3 regions of the Embleya sp. NBC_00888 genome follow, and region 3 is predicted to be linked to each of the others. Evidence: riboswitches for the same ligand, from Rfam matches in the RefSeq annotation. Region 3 holds a riboswitch; each other region holds the start of a gene.

Evidence for each region. A riboswitch is a leader RNA that binds a small molecule or an ion and turns the genes downstream of it on or off. The one in region 3 is predicted to bind thiamine pyrophosphate.
Region 1: another riboswitch for thiamine pyrophosphate. It lies ahead of thiO (glycine oxidase ThiO); the one in region 3 lies ahead of OG948_RS30245 (purine-cytosine permease family protein).
Region 2: another riboswitch for thiamine pyrophosphate. It lies ahead of thiC (phosphomethylpyrimidine synthase ThiC); the one in region 3 lies ahead of OG948_RS30245 (purine-cytosine permease family protein).

The regions. Positions count from the first base shown of each region.
Region 1 covers NZ_CP108784.1:2,722,461-2,728,444, reverse strand. The annotation lists gene pknB (Stk1 family PASTA domain-containing Ser/Thr kinase) at 1-886, opposite strand, end outside; gene OG948_RS10910 (thiazole synthase) at 980-1,774, opposite strand; gene thiS (sulfur carrier protein ThiS) at 1,780-1,989, opposite strand; gene thiO (glycine oxidase ThiO) at 1,986-3,152, opposite strand; TPP riboswitch at 3,148-3,259, opposite strand; gene OG948_RS10895 (NAD(P)/FAD-dependent oxidoreductase) at 3,374-4,558, shown strand; gene OG948_RS10890 (Rv2175c family DNA-binding protein) at 4,648-5,013, shown strand; gene thiE (thiamine phosphate synthase) at 5,024-5,668, shown strand; gene OG948_RS10880 (ribonuclease domain-containing protein) at 5,706-5,984, shown strand, end outside.
Region 2 covers NZ_CP108784.1:4,538,831-4,544,814, reverse strand. The annotation lists gene OG948_RS19030 (ABC transporter permease) at 1-682, shown strand, start outside; gene OG948_RS19025 (sensor histidine kinase) at 742-1,806, shown strand; gene OG948_RS19020 (response regulator) at 1,803-2,489, shown strand; gene thiC (phosphomethylpyrimidine synthase ThiC) at 2,569-4,338, opposite strand; TPP riboswitch at 4,330-4,438, opposite strand; gene OG948_RS19010 (hypothetical protein) at 4,491-4,691, opposite strand; gene tenA (thiaminase II) at 4,839-5,504, opposite strand; gene OG948_RS19000 (cupin domain-containing protein) at 5,626-5,943, opposite strand.
Region 3 covers NZ_CP108784.1:7,124,164-7,130,147, reverse strand. The annotation lists gene OG948_RS30260 (amino acid ABC transporter permease) at 1-779, shown strand, start outside; gene OG948_RS30255 (MerR family transcriptional regulator) at 837-2,015, opposite strand; gene OG948_RS30250 (plasmid stabilization protein) at 2,177-2,500, shown strand; gene OG948_RS30245 (purine-cytosine permease family protein) at 2,643-4,010, opposite strand; TPP riboswitch at 4,006-4,146, opposite strand; gene OG948_RS30240 (CHAT domain-containing protein) at 4,857-5,984, opposite strand, start outside.

The DNA.
Region 1 (5,984 bases), 4.4 Mb from region 3:
GCAGACGCAGTGCCGCGCCGAAGTCCAGCTCCGTGTCCGGCATCGCGTGCCGGGTCCGGCGGACCAGGCCCAGCAGCGTCTCGGCGTCGTTCGGCCGCTGCTCCGGGTCGCGCACGGTGGCGGTGCGTACCAGCGTGTCCAGCGCGTGCGACAGGCCCGGCACCGCGAGCGAGGGCGCCGGCACGTCCGCGTGCACGTGCTTGTAGATCACCTCGACCGCGGTCGCGCCGTGGTGCGGCTGCCGGCCGGTGAGCATCTCGTAGAGCACCACGCCCGCCGCGTACACGTCCGAGCGCGGGCTGGACTCGCCTCGCTCGACCTGCTCCGGCGCGAGGTAGGCGACCGTGCCGACCAGGACCTTGCCGGTCGCGGCGGTGGCGGTGGTGCTGGTCGCCCGGGCCAGCCCGAAGTCGCCGAGCTTGATCCCGCCGTCGTCGGAGATCAGCACGTTCTCCGGCTTGACGTCGCGGTGCACGAAGCCCGCCCGGTGCGCCGCGGACAGCGCCGCCAGCATCGGCTCCAGCACGCCGAACGCCTCGCGCGGCGTCATGTTGCCCAGGTCCTGGAGCAATTCGCGCAGCGTGCGGCCCTCGACGTACTCCATCGCCAGGTACGCGAAGGCGCCGTCGGTGCCCTGGTCGAAGACGTTGACCACGTTGGGGTGCGACAACCGCGCCGCGGCCTTCGCCTCCAGGATGAACCGGCGGGTGAACTCCGGGTCCTGGGCCAGCCCGGCGTGCATCACCTTGAGGGCGACGGTGCGGTCGAGACGGGTGTCGAGAGCCCGATACACCGTGGCCATGCCACCCGCGGCAACTCGGGCATCGACCCGGTATCGACCGTCGAGCAGCCGCCCGACGAGCGGATCATTCAAGGTCGTGTCCATGTTCAGGAGTGTAGGGTCCACTGCCTTGTGGACGCCGACGGTCTTCCCCATGGTTCCCCGTCCGAGGAAGGCCGCACCGATCGTGCGGCCGGATCAGAAGGCGGGGTGCTCGGGGCTCGTCTCCAGCATGCCGGCCATCGGTGACGACGCGTGCGCGTGGTGCCGCATCGGGATCCGCCCGGCGCGGTAGGCGAGCCGGCCGCCGTCCACCGCGTGCCGCATCGCCTCGGCCATCAACCGCGGCGACTGCGCCCGGGTGACCGCCGTCGCGAGCATCACCGCGTCGCAGCCCAGCTCCATCGCGAGCGCCGCGTCGGAGGCGGTGCCCAGGCCCGCGTCCAGCACCACCGGGACCTTGGCCTGCTCGGTGATCAGCCGGATGTTGTGCGGGTTGCGGATGCCCAGCCCCGAACCGATCGGCGACCCGAGCGGCATCACCGCCACGCAGCCCACCTGCTCGAGCCGGCGCGCGAGCACCGGGTCGTCGTTGGTGTATGCCAGCACCCGGAAGCCGTCGTCGACCAACCGTTCGGCGGCGTCCACGAGTTCCACCCCGTCCGGCAGCAACGTGCGCTCGTCGGCGACCACTTCCAGCTTGACCCAATCGGTCTCCAGCGCTTCCCGGGCCAACCGCGCGGTCAGCACCGCCTCGCCCGAGGTGAAGCACCCCGCGGTGTTGGGCAACACCCGGATGCCCAACCGGCGCAGCACGCCCAGCACCGAGCCCGCGGTCCCCGGATCCACGCGGCGCATCGCCACCGTGGTGATCTCGGTGCCCGACGCGATCAGCGCCTGCTCCAGGATCTCCAGGCTCGGCGCGCCGCCGGTCCCGGTGATCAGCCGCGACGTGAAGGACTCGCCGCCGATCACCAGCTTGTCGTCGGCCATGCCGGTCATCCTCCCTGGACGGCGGTCAGCACCTCGACGCGGCTGCCCGCGTCGAGCACGGTCTCGGCCCACGCGCCGCGCGGCACCACCGACTCGTCCACCGCGACCGCGACGCCCTTGGCGGCGGTGGTCAGCGTGGCCACGAGGTCGGCGACGGTGGTGCCGTCCGCGACGCGGCGCCGGTCGCCGTTGACGGAGACCTCGATGTCGTTCATGCCATCACCTCTCGGGCGGCGCTCGCGAAGCGGTCGGGCCCGAAGGGCTCGATGAGTTCGGGGGTGGTGCCGTGCGCGAGCGCCTCGGCCACGGTGTCGGCGGTGATCGGGGTGAGCAGGATGCCGTGCCGGTAGTGGCCGGTGGCCACCACCAGGCCGGCCAGCGCGGAGCGGCCCAGGATCGGCGCGTTGTCCGGGCTGCCGGGGCGCAGCCCGGCGAGCGTCTCCACCAAAGGCAGTTCGGTGATGCCGGGGACGAGTTCGTGCGCGTCGCGCAGGAGTTCGTACACGCCGCCGGCGGTGACCTCGGTGTCGTGCCCGAGTTCGTGCTCGGTCGCGCCGATCACCAGTTCGCCGTCCGCGCGCGGCACCAGGTACATGCTGCCGCCCTTGACCACGCCCCGGACGTTGCGGGACAGCAGCGGCAGCAGGGCCGGCGGCACCCTCAGGCGCAGGATCTCGCCCTTGACCGGGCGCACCGGCGGGACCGCCTCCGGCGGCAGACCGGGGATCAGCGCCGAGCGGGCGCCCGCCGCGAGCAGCACCTGATCCGCGATCAGGTCGCGCCCGTCGGGCAACCGCACGCCGTACGCGCGCTCGTCGGCGACCAGGACGCGCTCGACGCGCTCGCGGACGAAGCCGACACCGGCCCGCGCGCAGGCCGCGAGCAGCGCCGCGACCAGCAGGCGGTTGTCGATCTGGTGGTCGTCCTCGACGTGCAGGCCGCCGGTGATCGCCGGGGACAACATCGGTTCCAGCCGGCGGCACTCGCGGCTGGTCAGCCAGGACGAGTGCAGGCCCAGGCGCTGCTGGTGGGCGTGCAGGTCCTTGAGTACGGCCCGGTCGTCCGCGTCCAGCGCGACCGCGATCGTGCCGCACGCGCGATAGCCCGAGGGCAGGCCCGCGGCCTCGGCCAGCTCGGCCGCGAACTCGGGGTAGCGCCGGGCCGATTCGATGCTCAGCCGGAGCAGGCTCTCCTCGCCGTACTGGAGTTCGGAGACGGGGGTGAGCATGCCGGCCGCGGCGTGCGAGGCGCCCGCGCCGGGGGTCGGGTCGACCACGGTGACGGCCAGCCCGTACCGGGTGCGCGCGCGCCACGCGACGGACAGCCCGGCGACGCCCGCGCCGACCACCACGACATCGGTGGTGGGGATGGTGGACATGGTGAGGGGAACTCCCTTCGCCGGTATGACCCGGATCAGGTTCGGACGGTCGGGGGCTCGCAGCCCCCCTCTCAGCCCGGTCTCACCGGGCTCCCGTGACCTCTCCACACTACGACACCGGTTTCGCGTGCCCCGGGGTGCCCGAGTGCGTCCGAGATGTCCTTGACTGAGTCAAGACCCTGCCCGCCGGTCGCGCCGGATCGCGTCGTAGGGTGCCCCGCATGGACAACGTGCTCGTCGTGGGTGCCGGCATGGCCGGCCTGCAAACCGTGGTGGCGCTGCGGGACCAGGGGTACGCCGGGCGCGTCACCCTGCTCGGCGCCGAGGCGCACGCGCCGTACGACCGGCCGCCGCTGTCGAAGGAGGTGCTCGCGGGCAAGACCGACGACACGTCCTTCGAGGCGGACTGGGCCGCGCTGGAGACCGAGGTGCTGTTCGGCCGGACCGCGACGGGACTGCGTCCGGGCGCGGTGGACACCGACGCGGGACCGGTCACCTTCGACCGCCTGGTGATCGCGACCGGCTCGCGCGTGCTCAACCTGCCCGGCGCGGCCGAGGTGCCCGGCGTGCACGTGCTGCGCACCATCGACGACGCCCGCGCGCTGCGCGCCGCGCTGGTGCCCGGCGCGCACGTGGTGATCGTCGGCGCGGGCTGGATCGGCGCCGAGGTGGCCACCGCCGCGGCCGCCGCCGGTTGCCCGACCACCGTGGTCGAGGCCCTGCACGCCCCGCTCGCCGGCCCCTTCCCCGACGCCATCGGCGAACGCTTCGTGCCGTGGTACGCCGAGGCCGGCGTGGAACTGCTGCTCGGCGCGCGGGTGGATCGCCTGGAGCCGGGCGCGGTACACCTGACCGACGGCCGCCGGCTGCGCGCGGACGCGATCGTGGTCGGCATCGGGGTGCGCCCGGCCACCGAGTGGCTGGCCGACTCCGGCGTGGCCGTCAACGACCGCGGTTTCGTCGAGGTGGACGACCACCTGGTCACCTCGGTGCCCGGGGTGTACGCGGTCGGCGACTGCGTGGACTTCCCGTCCGCCCGCTACGGCACCCGGATGAACGTCGAGCACTGGGACAACGCGCTCCAGGCACCGCGCGTGCTGGTCGCCAACCTGCTCGGCGGCGACCAGGCGTACGACCCGGTCCCGTACTTCTGGTCCGACCAGTTCGGTCGGATGGTCCAGTACGTCGGCCGGCACGGCGCGGGCGAGGAACTCGTCTTCCGCGGCGCGGGCGAGGACGACAAGTGGGCCGCGGGCTGGTTCGCCGGCGACCGGCTGACGGCGCTGCTCGCCGTCGCCCGGCCGCGCGACCTGGCCCAGGGCCGCAAGCTCGTGCAACTGGGCACGCCGGTGGACCGGGAGCGGTTCGCCGACCCCGAGAACCCGCTCAAGTCGGTCGCGCGCTGACCGCGGCCGGGCCGCGCCGTGCCGCGCCGGGCCCGTACCGGGCCGGGCGCCGGCCGGCCGGCCCCGGCGCGGAACCTAAACTTGGCCGGGTGAGCGAGATCGACGCCAAAACAGAAGCCCTCGTCCCCGCCTGGGTGACACTCCCCGACATCGCCGAGATCCTCGGTGTGGACATCCTGAAGGTCCGGCAGCAGCTCAAGGAGCGCAAGTTCCTGGCCGTGCGCCGCGGCGAGCACCGGGCCCTCCAGGTACCCGCCGACTTCTTCCAGGACGGCAACATCGTCAAGGGCCTGGTCGGCACGCTGACCCTGCTCGCGGACTCCGGCTTCACCGACGAGGAGGCGCTGGAGTGGCTGTTCACCGCGGACGACACGCTCCCGGGCACGCCGGTGCAGGCGCTCCAGGAGAACCGGATGACCGAGGTGCGTCGCCGCGCCCAGGCGCTGGCGATCTGAGGCCGGGCCGATGACGAGCCGACAGGAACGGCTGGCCGCCGCGCGCCTGTACCTGTGCACCGACGCGCGCGAGCGCCAGGGCGACCTGCCCGCGTTCCTGGACGCGGTCCTGGGCGCGGGCGTGGACATCGTGCAACTGCGGCAGAAGGGCCTGGAGGCCCGGCCCGAACTCGAATACCTCCGGGTGTTCGCGGACGCGTGCCGCCGCCACGGCGCGCTGCTCGCGGTCAACGACCGCGCGGACGTCGCGCACGCGATCGGCCCCGACGTGCTGCACCTGGGACAGGACGACCTGCCCGTCCCGGCGGCCCGCGCGATCATCGGCGGCGACGTGCTGATCGGCCGGTCCACGCACGCCGAGGCCGAGGTGGACGCGGCGATCCTCGAGCCCGGGGTGGACTACTTCTGCACCGGGCCGGTCTGGCCCACCCCGACCAAGCCGGGCCGACCCGCGCCGGGCCTGGACCTGGTCCGCTACACCGCCGCGTTGCGCCCGACCCGGCCGTGGTTCGCGATCGGCGGCATCGACCTGGACAACCTGGACGAGGTGCTGGCCGCGGGCGCCGACCGCGTGGTGGTCGTACGCGCGATCACCGAGGCCGCGGACCCGGCGAAGGCGACGGCGGAATTCGTCCGGCGACTCGCCGAGCGCTGACCCCGGCGCGCGCGAGACGGCGTGACAATATCCGGCTGTGTCCGGTTCTCGGCGGCGTGCCCTCGTTGTCACGCTGCTCGCGCTCGTCGCCGCGCTCGCACTGGCCTTCGCGCTCACCCGGGACGACGGCGACGGCGGCGGCACCCGGGCGAGCGCGCCGCCCACCACGGCGACCACCCGCACCGGCGCGACGGCTCCCGGGCCGGTCGGGTCCACCGCCGCGCGCCCCGACTGGGTGCCCGCCGGGATGCGCACCGTCGCCGCGGCGCGGCTGCCGGCCGAGGCCCGCGAGACGCTGCGCCTGATCGCGGCGGGC
Region 2 (5,984 bases), 2.6 Mb from region 3:
CACCACCCGCTCGATCCACGGTTTCGTGGCCGGCGGCGTCGCGTTCACCGTGCTCAACGTCGTGATCGTCGCCGTGGCGTCGGGCCGGCTGGACGAGGTGGCCGAGAAGGAGGAGGCGCTGTCCGGGCTGCCGGTCCTGTTGATGTTGTGGGGACTCGTCGGCGTGGCCGGCGAGTACCGCCACCGCACCGCCGCACCCGCGGCGCTGGTGGCCCGGCGCGACCGCGGCTTGGTCCTGCTCGCCCGGATCGGCGCCTACGCGGTGACCGGTCTGCTGATCGGGGCACTGCTGGTCGCCGTGTCCGTCGGGCTCGCCCTGCCGCTGCTCGCCGACCATCCGGGAGCCGACCTCGCCCCGGGGGAGGTCGCCTCGGTCGCGGCGGGCAACCTGGCCGCCTTCGTGCTGTCTGCGATCATGGGTGCCGCCATCGGGGCGATGGTGCGCAGCCCGGTCGTGGGGGTGGTCGTGGTGTTGCCGGTGAACTTCGCGGTGCTTCCGCTGGTCGCCGGTGTCGCCGAGTCCGCCGCCAACTACACGCCGTTCGGGGCGGCCGGTGTGCTGGCGCGGTCGACGCACCACACGACGCTGTCGGCCGGTGCCGCCGCGGTGGTCCTCGGCGCCTGGGCGGTCGCGCTGGTGATCGCGGCCGTCGCCGGCGAGCGTCGGCGTGACCTGGCGTGAACCCGGTTCTCCGGTACGTACGAGCGGCGCGCCGGTGGGTCCGAGCGCGCCGCTCGGCCGTGTTCGACGCCGTCGTCGCGGTGGTGACCACGAGCGTCGAGATCGGTGTGACCTTCGAGGACTCGACACCCGTCCCGACGCTGCCCCTCGCACTCGTCGTCCTCACCGGTGCGCTCCTGCTCGCCCGCCGGCGCGCGACCCTCACCGTGCTGGTGCTCGTCTGCTCGATCGAGGCGCTGCTCGCGGCCACCGGCGCCTACCCCGGCGGGGCGCCGACGTTGGTGGCCCTCTACACCGTCGCCGAACTGCGGAATCGGCGTGTGGCGGTGGCCGCCCTCGCGCCGACGGCGCTGGTCCTGATGTCGGCGAGCATCGTCTCGATCCCCGTCTCCGTCGTCGCGTGGGGACTGGGCACCTACGCACAGACCCGACGGCGCTACACCGAGGCCCTGGAGGAGCGCACGGCCCACCTCGAGCGCGAGCGCGAGCAGCTCTCGGTGATCGCGGCGCAGCGCGAGCGCGCGGCGATCGCCCGCGAACTGCACGACATCATCGCCCATTCGGTCACCGTGACCCTGGTGGGCGTACGCGGTGCGCGCGACGTACTGCGCACCGCGCCGGACGTGGCCGACGACACCCTGGGGCGGGTCGAGAGCAACGCCGAGCAGAGCCTGGTCGAGTTGCGCCGGATGTTGCTGCTGCTGCGCGAGCCGGACCAGGGTGTGCGGATGCGTCCGCAGCCCTCGCTGGCCCAACTGCCCGCGCTCGTCGCCTCGTACGGCGAGGCGGGGCTGCCCGCGCGCCTGGAGGTCACCGGCACGTCCCGACCGCTGGCCGGCGGCGTCGAGTTGTCGGTCTACCGCATCGTCGAGGAGGCACTGACCAACGTGCTCAAGCACGCCCGACCCACACACGTCGCGGTGACCCTCGACTTCGACCGCACCCATCTGCGGGTCGCGGTCGTCAACGACGGCGAGCGGGTGTCCGAACCCTCGACCGGCGGCCACGGCATCGTCGGCATGCGCGAGCGCATCGGCGTCCTCGGCGGCGAACTGGAGGCCCGGCCCGGCGCGGACGGCGGGTTCGAGGTCGCGGCCCGACTGCCGCTGGGGGATCCCGCATGAGCATCCGCCTGCTCATCGTCGACGACCAGGAGCTGATCAGGACCGGCCTTCGCCTGTTCCTGCAGACGCAGGACGACCTCGTCGTGGTCGGCGAGGCCGAGGACGGCGACGAGGCGATCGAACTGGCGGGCGCCCTACGTCCGGACGTGGTGCTCATGGACATCCGGATGCCGCGGATGGACGGCGTCGAGGCCACCGCCCGCCTGCACGCCGCCGGCATCTCGCCGCCGCCACGCGTGCTGATCCTGACCACGTTCGACCTGGACGAGTACGTCTTCGGCGCGTTGCGCGCCGGCGCCGCGGGCTTCCTGCTCAAGGACGCCTCCCGTGCCCGCCTCGTGGAGGCCATCCACGTCGTCCACGACGGGGAGGCGTTGCTCTCGCCCTCGATCACCCGCCGCCTGATCGAGAACTTCGCCACCCGCACCGAACCGCTCCGCTCCTCGCCCGCGCTCCTGGCGGGCCTGACCCCGCGCGAACGAGAAGCCCTGTTCCTGGTCGCCCGCGGCCTGTCCAACAGCGAGATCGCCGCCCGTCTGGTGGTCACCGAGGCGACCGTGAAGAGCCATGTGGGCAGCATGTTCGCCAAACTGGGCCTGCGGGATCGCGCGCAGGCGGTCGTCTTCGCCTACGAGCACGGCGTCATCGTCGCCGGCGAGAGCGACCGGCCCGGACCGACCTGACGACGTCCCGGAAGCCGGCCCGCTCCCGGGACGTCGATCTCCCGAGAGGCCGTCCCCCGGGACGTCGTCGACGCGTGCGTCAGTCGGCCAACGGCAGATAGACGCGGTTGCCCGAGGCGGCGAACTCCCGCGACTTGGCCCGCATCCCGGCCTCGGCGTCCACCTCCGTCGCGACGGCGCCGTCGCCATGCTCCGCGCGGATGTCGTGCGAGATCCGCATCGAACAGAACTTCGGTCCGCACATCGAGCAGAAGTGGGCCGTCTTGGCCGGCTCCGCCGGGAGCGTCGCGTCGTGGTAGGCGCGCGCGGTGTCCGGATCCATCGCCAGGTCGAACTGGTCCTGCCAACGGAACTCGAAACGGGCGTCGGAGAGCGCGTCGTCCCAGGCCTGCGCACCCGGGTGCCCCTTGGCCAGGTCCGCCGCGTGCGCCGCGATCCGGTACGCGATCACGCCCGCCTTGACGTCGTCCCGGTCCGGCAGGCCCAGGTGCTCCTTCGGCGTCACGTAGCAGAGCATCGCGGTGCCCCACATGCCGATCATCGCCGCGCCGATCGCCGACGTGATGTGGTCGTAGCCGGGGGCGACGTCCGTGGTCAGCGGACCGAGTGTGTAGAACGGCGCCTCGTCGCAGATGCGTTGCTGGAGGTCGACGTTCTCCTTGATCTTGTGCATCGGCACATGGCCGGGGCCCTCGATCATCACCTGGACGTCCATCGAGCGGGAGATCCGGCCCAACTCGCCCAGCGTCTCCAACTCGGCGAACTGCGCCGCGTCGTTGGCGTCCGCGATGGAGCCCGGGCGCAGACCGTCGCCGAGCGAGTAGGTCACGTCGTACGCGCGCAGGATCTCGGTCAGCTCGGCGAAGTGCGTGTAGAGGAAGTTCTCCCGGTGGTGCGCCAGGCACCACGCGGCCATGATCGAGCCGCCGCGCGAGACGATCCCGGTCTTGCGACGGGCCGTCAGCGGCACGTAGCGCAGCAGCACGCCGGCATGCACCGTCATGTAGTCCACGCCCTGCTCGCACTGCTCGATCACGGTGTCGCGGTAGAGCTCCCAGGTGAGTTCCTCGGGCTTGCCGTTCACCTTCTCCAGCGCCTGGTACAGCGGCACCGTGCCGATCGGGACCGGCGAGTTGCGCACGATCCACTCGCGGGTGGTGTGGATGTCCTTGCCGGTGGACAGGTCCATCACCGTGTCCGCGCCCCACCGGATCGCCCACACCAGCTTGTCGGTCTCCTCCTCGATCGAGGAGGTCACCGCCGAGTTGCCGATGTTCGCGTTGACCTTGACCAGGAAGTTCTTGCCGATCACCATCGGCTCGATCTCCGGATGGTTGACGTTCGCGGGCAGCACCGCGCGACCGGCGGCGATCTCGTCCCGGACCAGCTCGGGCGTCAGGCCCTCGCGGATCGCCACGAACTCCATCTCCGGGGTGACCAGTCCGCGCCGCGCGTAGGCGAGTTGGGTCACCGCCTCGGCCCCGGACGCGCGCCTGGGTCGGGCCCCGGCGCCGGGCACCGCGAAACCGGCCGGGGTGAGCGCGCCGATCCGCCCGTCGTAGCGGACGGTGTCGCCGCGCTCCTCGATCCAGGCCTCCCGCAGCGCGGGCAGGCCGCGCCGCACGTCCACCTCGAAGGCGGGGTCGGTGTACGGGCCAGAGGTGTCGTACAGGCGAACCGTCTCGCCGTTGGTCAGATGCACCGTGCGTACCGGAACGCGCAGGTCCTCGCGCGATCCGGGGACGTAGCCGCGGTGGTGGGCGGGGGAAATCGGTCCGCTGGTGACCGTGCTCTCGGCGGCCGGGTCGGCAACCGGGACAGCGGGCAGCGAAGTGTCGTGCGAGGTCATGGAAAGGCTCCCTACGCCGGCATTACCCGGTCAGGTTCTGCGGTCGGCGCGGCCTCAGCGCCCTCTCAGCCCGGTGCCCCGAGCTCCCGTGTATCTCCGTGTGGTGCGCCCCCACCCTGGCACACCGCCGGTCGCACGACCAGCGTCGGGTTTCAGCCGAGCGGATCCCGCGGTTCGCGGCCGACCACCGCGGTACGCGCGAGCACGACCATCCCGACCGTGACGAGCAGCCCCACGACACCCTTGACGATGAGCATCAGGAAGGCCGAGAACAGCCAGATCAGCAACCAGCACAGCAGCACCAGCGCGAGCACCGGCACACCGATCCGCACCCACTGCGGCCATGTCTGCATCGTTCAACCCCCAGTCACGCGATCCCACGCGAGACGTGCTTCCGGGGACCACATTCCCCGGGAGGACACGTCGTATCCGGGCGGACCGGTTCCGACCGGGCCGATTCCGGCCGGCCGGGGCGCGTCGCGTCGCCCGGCCCGATCCGCTCAGACCGGCCAGCGCTCGCCGCGCCACGCGGCGTCCCAGAACATCCACTCGTAGCGGGCCGTGGTGGTGAAGTGTTCGATCATCCGAGCCCGCTCGGTCGCCGAGAGGTCCTCGCCGATCCGATCCACCAGATCGAGCACCGCGCGCACCGTCTGCTGGAACTCCTCGGCGCCGTAGGTGGCTATCCACCGCCCGTACAGCTCGTCGGGCGAGCCCTTGGCCAGCAGCGCGTCGCCCACGCGGGCGTAGATCCAGTAGCAGGGCAGCACCGCGGCCACACCTTCGGCGAACGAGCCGTTGTGCACCGTGGCGAGCAGGTAGCTGACGTACGCCCGGGTGCTGGGCAACACCGGCTCGGTCGCGGTCGCGTCCGCCACCGAGCTGCCGAAGTCGACCATGAAGCCCTCGTGCAACGAGCGCTCGGCGGCGATCGCACCGGCCGCGTCGCCGGCGAACTGCACGGTCGTCGCCTCGTCCGGCGCCTTGGCCGCGCACACCGCGAGCGCCTTGGCGTAGTCGCGCAGGTAGTGCGAGTCCTGCACGACGTAGTGCCGAAACGCCTCGCGCGGCAGCGTGCCGTCGGTCAGTCCGTGGATGAACGGGTGCTCGAGGATCGCCGCGTAGACGTCCTCGATCGCGGCCCAGAGCTCGTCGCGCAGCGCCATCAGGTCTACTCCCGATCGTCGGATCCCGGGATCCGAATCCCGGATCCCAAGATCAGATTGTCGTACACCGGTCCGGGCCCGCCCGTGAGTGCGCCCCTCGCGCGCGCCGCGCGCATCGCGCTCAGCCCTCCGGCGGCGAGAAGAACACCAACACGCGCAGCGGCTCGGTGATCCGGTGGAAGTGGTGCCGCACGCCGGCCGGGACGTACACGACGCTGCCGCGCGCGACGTCGGTGGACTCGTCGCCGACGGTCAGCGTGGCCCGACCGCTGATCACCACGTACGCCTCGTCCTGACCGTGCGGCTTCTGCGTATCGGTCTCGCCCGGTTCGAGGGCGTACAGGCCCATCGAGAAGTTCCGCTCGCTGAGGAACTTCAGGTACGCGCCCTGCTCGAACGCGCGCTCGGCGTCCAGATCATCGAGGCGGAAGACCTTCATGTGACCAAACTCCTTACCGACACGAACAGACTTTCTCATCA
Region 3 (5,984 bases):
TCCCCGGCCCGAAGGCCCTGGCCCGGCATCGCACTTACGGCTGGATCGTCACCGCGCTGTTGATCTGTGTGCTGGCGTGGGTGATCTACAAGCTGATCGACACCGGACAGTTCGCCCACGACAAGTGGGCACCCTTCGAATACGTGGGCGTGCAGAAGCTGTTGTTGCGCGGCCTGAGGAACACGCTCGAGGTCTTCGCGTGGGCGGCGGTGCTCTCGCTGGCCTTCGGCGCCTTCTTCGCGGCCGGTCGGCTCTCCGATCACCGGGTGGTCCGCTGGGGCGCGGGCCTGGTGGTGGAGTTCTTCCGGGCCATGCCCGTGCTGGTGATGATCTTCTTCATCTTCATCGCGATGAAGGTCGAACCCCGTCTGGCCCTGATCGCGGGCCTGACCCTGTACAACGGTTCGGTCCTGGCCGAGGTCTTCCGCGGCGGCGTCAACGCGGTCCCCAAGGGCCAGAGCGAGGCGGCCTACGCGCTGGGCATGCGCAAGACCTCGGTGATGGTGCACATCCTGATCCCCCAGGCGGTCCGCACCATGTTGCCCACGATCATCAGCCAGTTGGTGGTCACGCTCAAGGACACCTCGCTGGGCTACCTGATCTCCTACGAGGAATTCCTCTACGCCGGCAAGCAGATCGCCACCAACCTCGACTACAGCCTCCCCTTCATCCCGGTCGTCATCGTCATCGCCCCGATCTACATCGGCATGTGCATGCTCCTCTCCGGCCTTGCCCGCTACCTGGAAAGCAGCGGACGCCGCCGCCACAAGGGCGCCTGACGCCACGTCGGCCGATCGATGCTTCGGCCCGCCCGCGGCCGGCGAACGAGACCGGCCCTATTTCGGGTTCCCGGCTTCGGGGAGGGCCGTGGGCATTACCAATGTGGTGAAGCTGCCCTGGTCGGCGGAGCGGATCAGGATCGGTAGGTCGGGGGCGGCGATGTCGAGGAGGACGTCCGGGCCGACGCCGGCGTCCAGGGCGGGTACGAGTGTGCCCGGGTCGAACGCGAGTCGGGTCGCGGGGCCGGCACAGATCGCGGGCAGGGCGCCGGCGCCGACTCGGATCCCGTCGAGGGTCGTGGTCAACACTCGGACCGGGCTCCGGCTGAGGCTCGGGTCTCGGCCTTGGCCCTCTTCCCGGCCTCGGTCCTGGTCCTCGCCCCGGTCGTGGTCCTCGCCTTCGCCCCGACCCCGACCCCGACCCAGGCCCCGGCCCTCGCCGAGCAGCGCTTCGCGCAAGGCCGCGCGGTCCACCACGACGCGGGTCTGCGGCGCGGCCAATGCGGCGAGCATGTCGCGGTAGGCCGGGTAGGTGTCGGCGGACGTCGCCGGCTCGTGGACCTCGTCGCCGGCGCGCAGGCGGAAGCCGTCGGCGTCGAGTTCGAGGTCGATCTCGCGGTGTCGGGTCGCCCAGGGGCCGAGTGTGATCAGGTCACCCACCCGGACCAGCGCCTGTCCCGGCCCGCCCTCGATCCGACCCGGGCGCAGCGTACGAACGGACAGCCGGTAGCGATCCGTCGCCACCAGGCGCACCTCCCCGTCGGCCACCTCGACCAGCACACACCCGAGCACCGCCGGCTCCCCCGTGCCCGCCGCCGGCACCACCTGGCGCACCGCGCTCGCCCATTCGGCGCCGCCGATGCTCACCCGCGTACCGGCCGTGGTCAGCGAGCGCAGCACGCCCTCGACCACGACCCGCGCGGTGTCGGCGCGTTCGCGCATGCGGTCCAGGTGGGTGCGCAGCAACGCCTCGGCGTGCTCCGGCGGACCGTCGAGTACGGCGACCGCCTCCGGCAGCGGCACCTCCGCCTCGCGCAAGGCCCGCAGCCGCAGTGCTCGCGCCTCCTGCTCCGGCGCGTAGGAGCGGTAGCCCGTCCCCGGGTCCACCGACGCGGGCCGCAACACGCCGCAGTCGTCGTAGTAGCGCAACGCGCTCGGGCTCAGCCCGACCCGCCGCGCGAACGCGCCGATGCCCACCAGTGCGTCCCGTACCTCGTCGTTCGTGTCGTCGTCCATGGCGGCGAGTCTGCGGCTTCGACCTGCTCGAAGGTCAACTGCGGTCGGCCGGCGCGGGTGATCGACGCGAGTGTGGGTAGCCGAAACAGGCCGATGAAGGCGGCTGCGGATGAGGCCGACATGGCATCGAGTGGCGAGTATTACAAGTGAGGTGGACGACCATGCCACGCGGATCCAGCCCCAAGCGCGAACGTCAGTACGAGCACATCAAGGAGAGCGCCAAGCAGCGCGGCACCGGTGAGAAGCGGGCCGAGGAGATCGCCGCCCGCACGGTCAACAAGGAGCGCGCCCGCTCGGGCGAGGCCAAGACCGCGAGTCGCTCGTCGCTGCACGACATGTCCTCGGCGAAGCGGGGCGGCAAGAACTCGCACAAGGGTTCGCAGGCACCCACGTACGACCAGCTCTACGCGGACGCCAAGCGCCGCAACATCAAGGGCCGCTCGTCGATGAACAAGGCGCAGTTGGCCAAGGCCCTGGGCAGCTAGGCGACCCGGTCGGGGCGGGGCTGGTCGGCTCGGGGCGGCGTGGGTCGGGGCGCCTGCGTTCCGCTCCGGGACACCGGGGCCGCCCGGGTGGTGGATCGCGGCCGCGTCGGGAGGAGGCACCCACCGACGCGGCCGGCCCACCTCAACGCGCCGCGACCGCCCGCCGCCGGTCCCACGCGACCGCGAGGTACGCGGTCACGCCCGCGAGCGCGAACGAGAACAGTGAGGCCGAGGTCCACGTCTGCGCGTGGACGTGCAGCGCGTCCTGGAGCCGGCCCCAGAACTTCGCCCACCACTCGACCGAACCCGGGTTGATCATCTGGTACATGCAGAACCCCAGCACCCACGGCACGACCATCACCCAGCGGGCCGGCGCGCGGTCCCCCAGGTCCCAGCCGGCCCGACCGCGTCCGGCGAACAGGTCCACCGCGAGCACACCGAGCAACGGGATGAAGATCGAGCCGATCAGCGACAGGAAGCTCGCGTAGGTGTCGAAGTCGTTCACCATCAGCGCGAACGCGGTGACCAGCGCGCCCACACCCAGGCACAACACCCGGCGGTCCACGCGCGGCGCGAGGTTCTGGATCGACATCGCGGTGCTGTAGACGTTGGCGAAGCTCTGGTCCACCTCGCGCACGACCAGCACGGCGAAGAACACCCACCCGGCGGTGACGCCCAGGAACGAGTCGAAGATCTTGTCCGCGTCGCCGCCGACCTGGGCCAGCGCGACCAGGCCGAGCAGGTAGCACCAGATGCTGGTGATCGAGAATCCGCTGAACGCCGCCCAGAACGCGGGCTTGGTACCGCGCGAGTGGCGGGTGTAGTCGGACGCGAGCGGAACCCAGGAGACCGCGACCGCGAGCGCCGCGTCCATCGCCGGGAAGAACCCGGACCACGAACCCTCGGTCATCGGCGGCAGGCCCTCGCGCCACAACTGGATGGAGAAGTAGAGCATCGCGATGCCCACCGCGATCGTCACGTAGCGACGCAGGATCCGCAGCATGCCCAGCGGACGCAGCGTCATCGCCGTGGTGACCGCGCCGGCGGCGACGATGTACAGCCAGTGCGGGCCGTCACCGTCGGTCATCGCCTCGATGCCCATCGAGATCACCAGCAGCTCGAAGGTGCCCCAGCCGATGCACTGGACGATGTTGAACACCGTCGGCACGTAGGAGATCTTCGTGCCGAACAGACCACGCAACACGGTCATCGCGGGCGCGCCGCTGCGGGCACCGGGGATGCCGGCGACGGCGACCATGAGGGTGCCGATCAGCGTGCCGCCGACGGCCGCGACGATCGCGGCCACCATCGACAGTTGCGGATAGCCGGCCGGGGCGAGCACGAACAGCGCTCCGGAGAAGCCGAGCAGGCTCACTCCGAGGTTGGCCCAGAACGCCGCCTGGTCACGGAACCCGAGAGTACGTGGCGGCGCGGTGTCCAGGATCAGTGGTGCCTCGGTCCCGCCGTGCGGTGTCTCGGGGCGTGCGTCGTCGATGACCGGAGCCGACATGGCTCTACCTGCTCTCCCTACGCCGGCATTACCCGGACAGGTTCAAGCGGTCGGTGGCCCCGGATGCGCCGGCGCTACGCCGACACCCCATGCCGCCCTCTCAGCCCGGTTGGTCCGAGCTCCCGCGATGGCGTGGCGTACAGTACGCGCCCCGCGGGTCGCTTGGGAAGGCGGGGTGAGCCAACACACGCTCGCGCCCGCCGCCTCGCGCGGGCGAACACACGCACACGCCGACCGCCTCGCGTGGGTGAACACATGCTCGCGCGGGCCATGCCGAGTGGGGTGAGCACATGCTCGCGCCGGCCTTCCCGAGTGGGTGAACCGTGGGCCGCGCCGACCTTCCCGAGGAGGTGAACCCTGGCCCGCGCCGGCCTTCCCGAGTGGGTGAGCACATGCGCTCGCGTCAGCCTTCCCGAAGGGGTGAAACCTGGGCCGCGACCGCGATCGAGAGTGGTAGCACGCAACCTCACGCCCGCCATCCCGAGTGGGTGAGCACATGCTCGCGCCCAGCCATCCCGAGGGGGCGTACACAGACGCGCCCACCATCCCGAGTGGGTGAACCGTGGCCCGCGCCTGGGCATCCCGAATGAGTACACGCACCCTCCCGGCCCACCATCCCGAGCCAATGAACACAGGCGCGCGCCATCTGGATCGGGTGAGCACAGGCGCGCGCCCACCATCCCGAGTGGGTGAACACACCCATCGCGCCCACCACCCCCGGTGGTGAACGCAGTTGCCGACGCGCCCGCCGCCCCGAGCGGGTGAACGCACTTCGCGGCTCACCACCCCGAGTCGATGAACACACGCCCGCCGCCACCCGGAGTGGGTGACCGCACGCCCACGCGCTCACCATCCCGAGTGGGTGAAGCCCGCCCAGGCGGTCAGGTCGTCCGGGGCGATCGCGCGCGCCCTGGCGGCCAGTTCGGCCGGCATCGCGGCCGGGATGCCGCGTTTGGGGTCGCGCAGCCACAACTGGGCGGTGCGTACGGCCTGAGCCGGCGGCAGGTCGCGGCGGTCGAGGTAGTGGCGGGCCATGTACAGCGCCAGCGCCGTGATCGTCTCGTCCACCGGCCACAGCGTGGACACCACCGTGTTGCTGCCGGCCGTCAGGTACTCGGCGGCTCGTCGCCAGTTCTCGTCGTGACCACCCGCCGGCACAAAGGCGATCGGATCGCCGGCGGCGCGGCCGACCTCGACCCGGTACCGCCGGTCGAGGTCGCCCGCCGACCGCGCGGCGACGTCGCACAACAACCGCGGCGCGCCGATGTACGAGATGCGCGTGCCCTGCAGCGCGTGCCGGCGGCGGCCGTCGACGACCGTCCAGGCCGCGTGCCAGGGCACCATGCCGAACGGTCCGGCGGGCAGCAGCACCAGGGAAGGCGCGTGGCCGAACGAGTCGGGCAGCGCGGTCAGTACCGGTTCCATCACCGCGGCCCAGGCCCATTCGCACAGCGCGTCGAGCAGGTCGGCCCAGTTCTCCCGATCGCCCCTGCCCAGGTCCAGTCCGTATTCGAGTTCGGGCAGGTCCAGCACCCGCGTCGCGCCGTCGGCGCCGGTGATCACCGCGGCTCCGGGGACGAGTTGTACCAGCGCGTCATTGCCGAGCCGAACCAGCGCGGCGGCGAGCTCGGCGGCCGACGGCGGGTCGAGGAGCGTACGCCACGGGGTGCCGCGCGGGTCGAGCCCGATCCGGGCCGAGGCCACCTGCGCGGCGGCCCGGAGCAGGTGGGCATCCGCCGGCGCGGCCCGATCCGCGCGCCGGAAGCAGAGCCGCGCCTGGTCCCAGGCCCGCCGGTCGCCGGCGGGTGCCGCGCTCGCGGCGTACGCGACGCCCGCCGCGTAGGCGAATTCCGGCCACCGGCCGTCGGCGCCGTCGAGCGTGCCGAGTGCCTCGGTCAGCAACTCGATCGCTTCGGCAAGCAACTCCCGCACAGTGTCCGGGCCACCCTCGGCCGACTCGGCCGCCAACGCCTC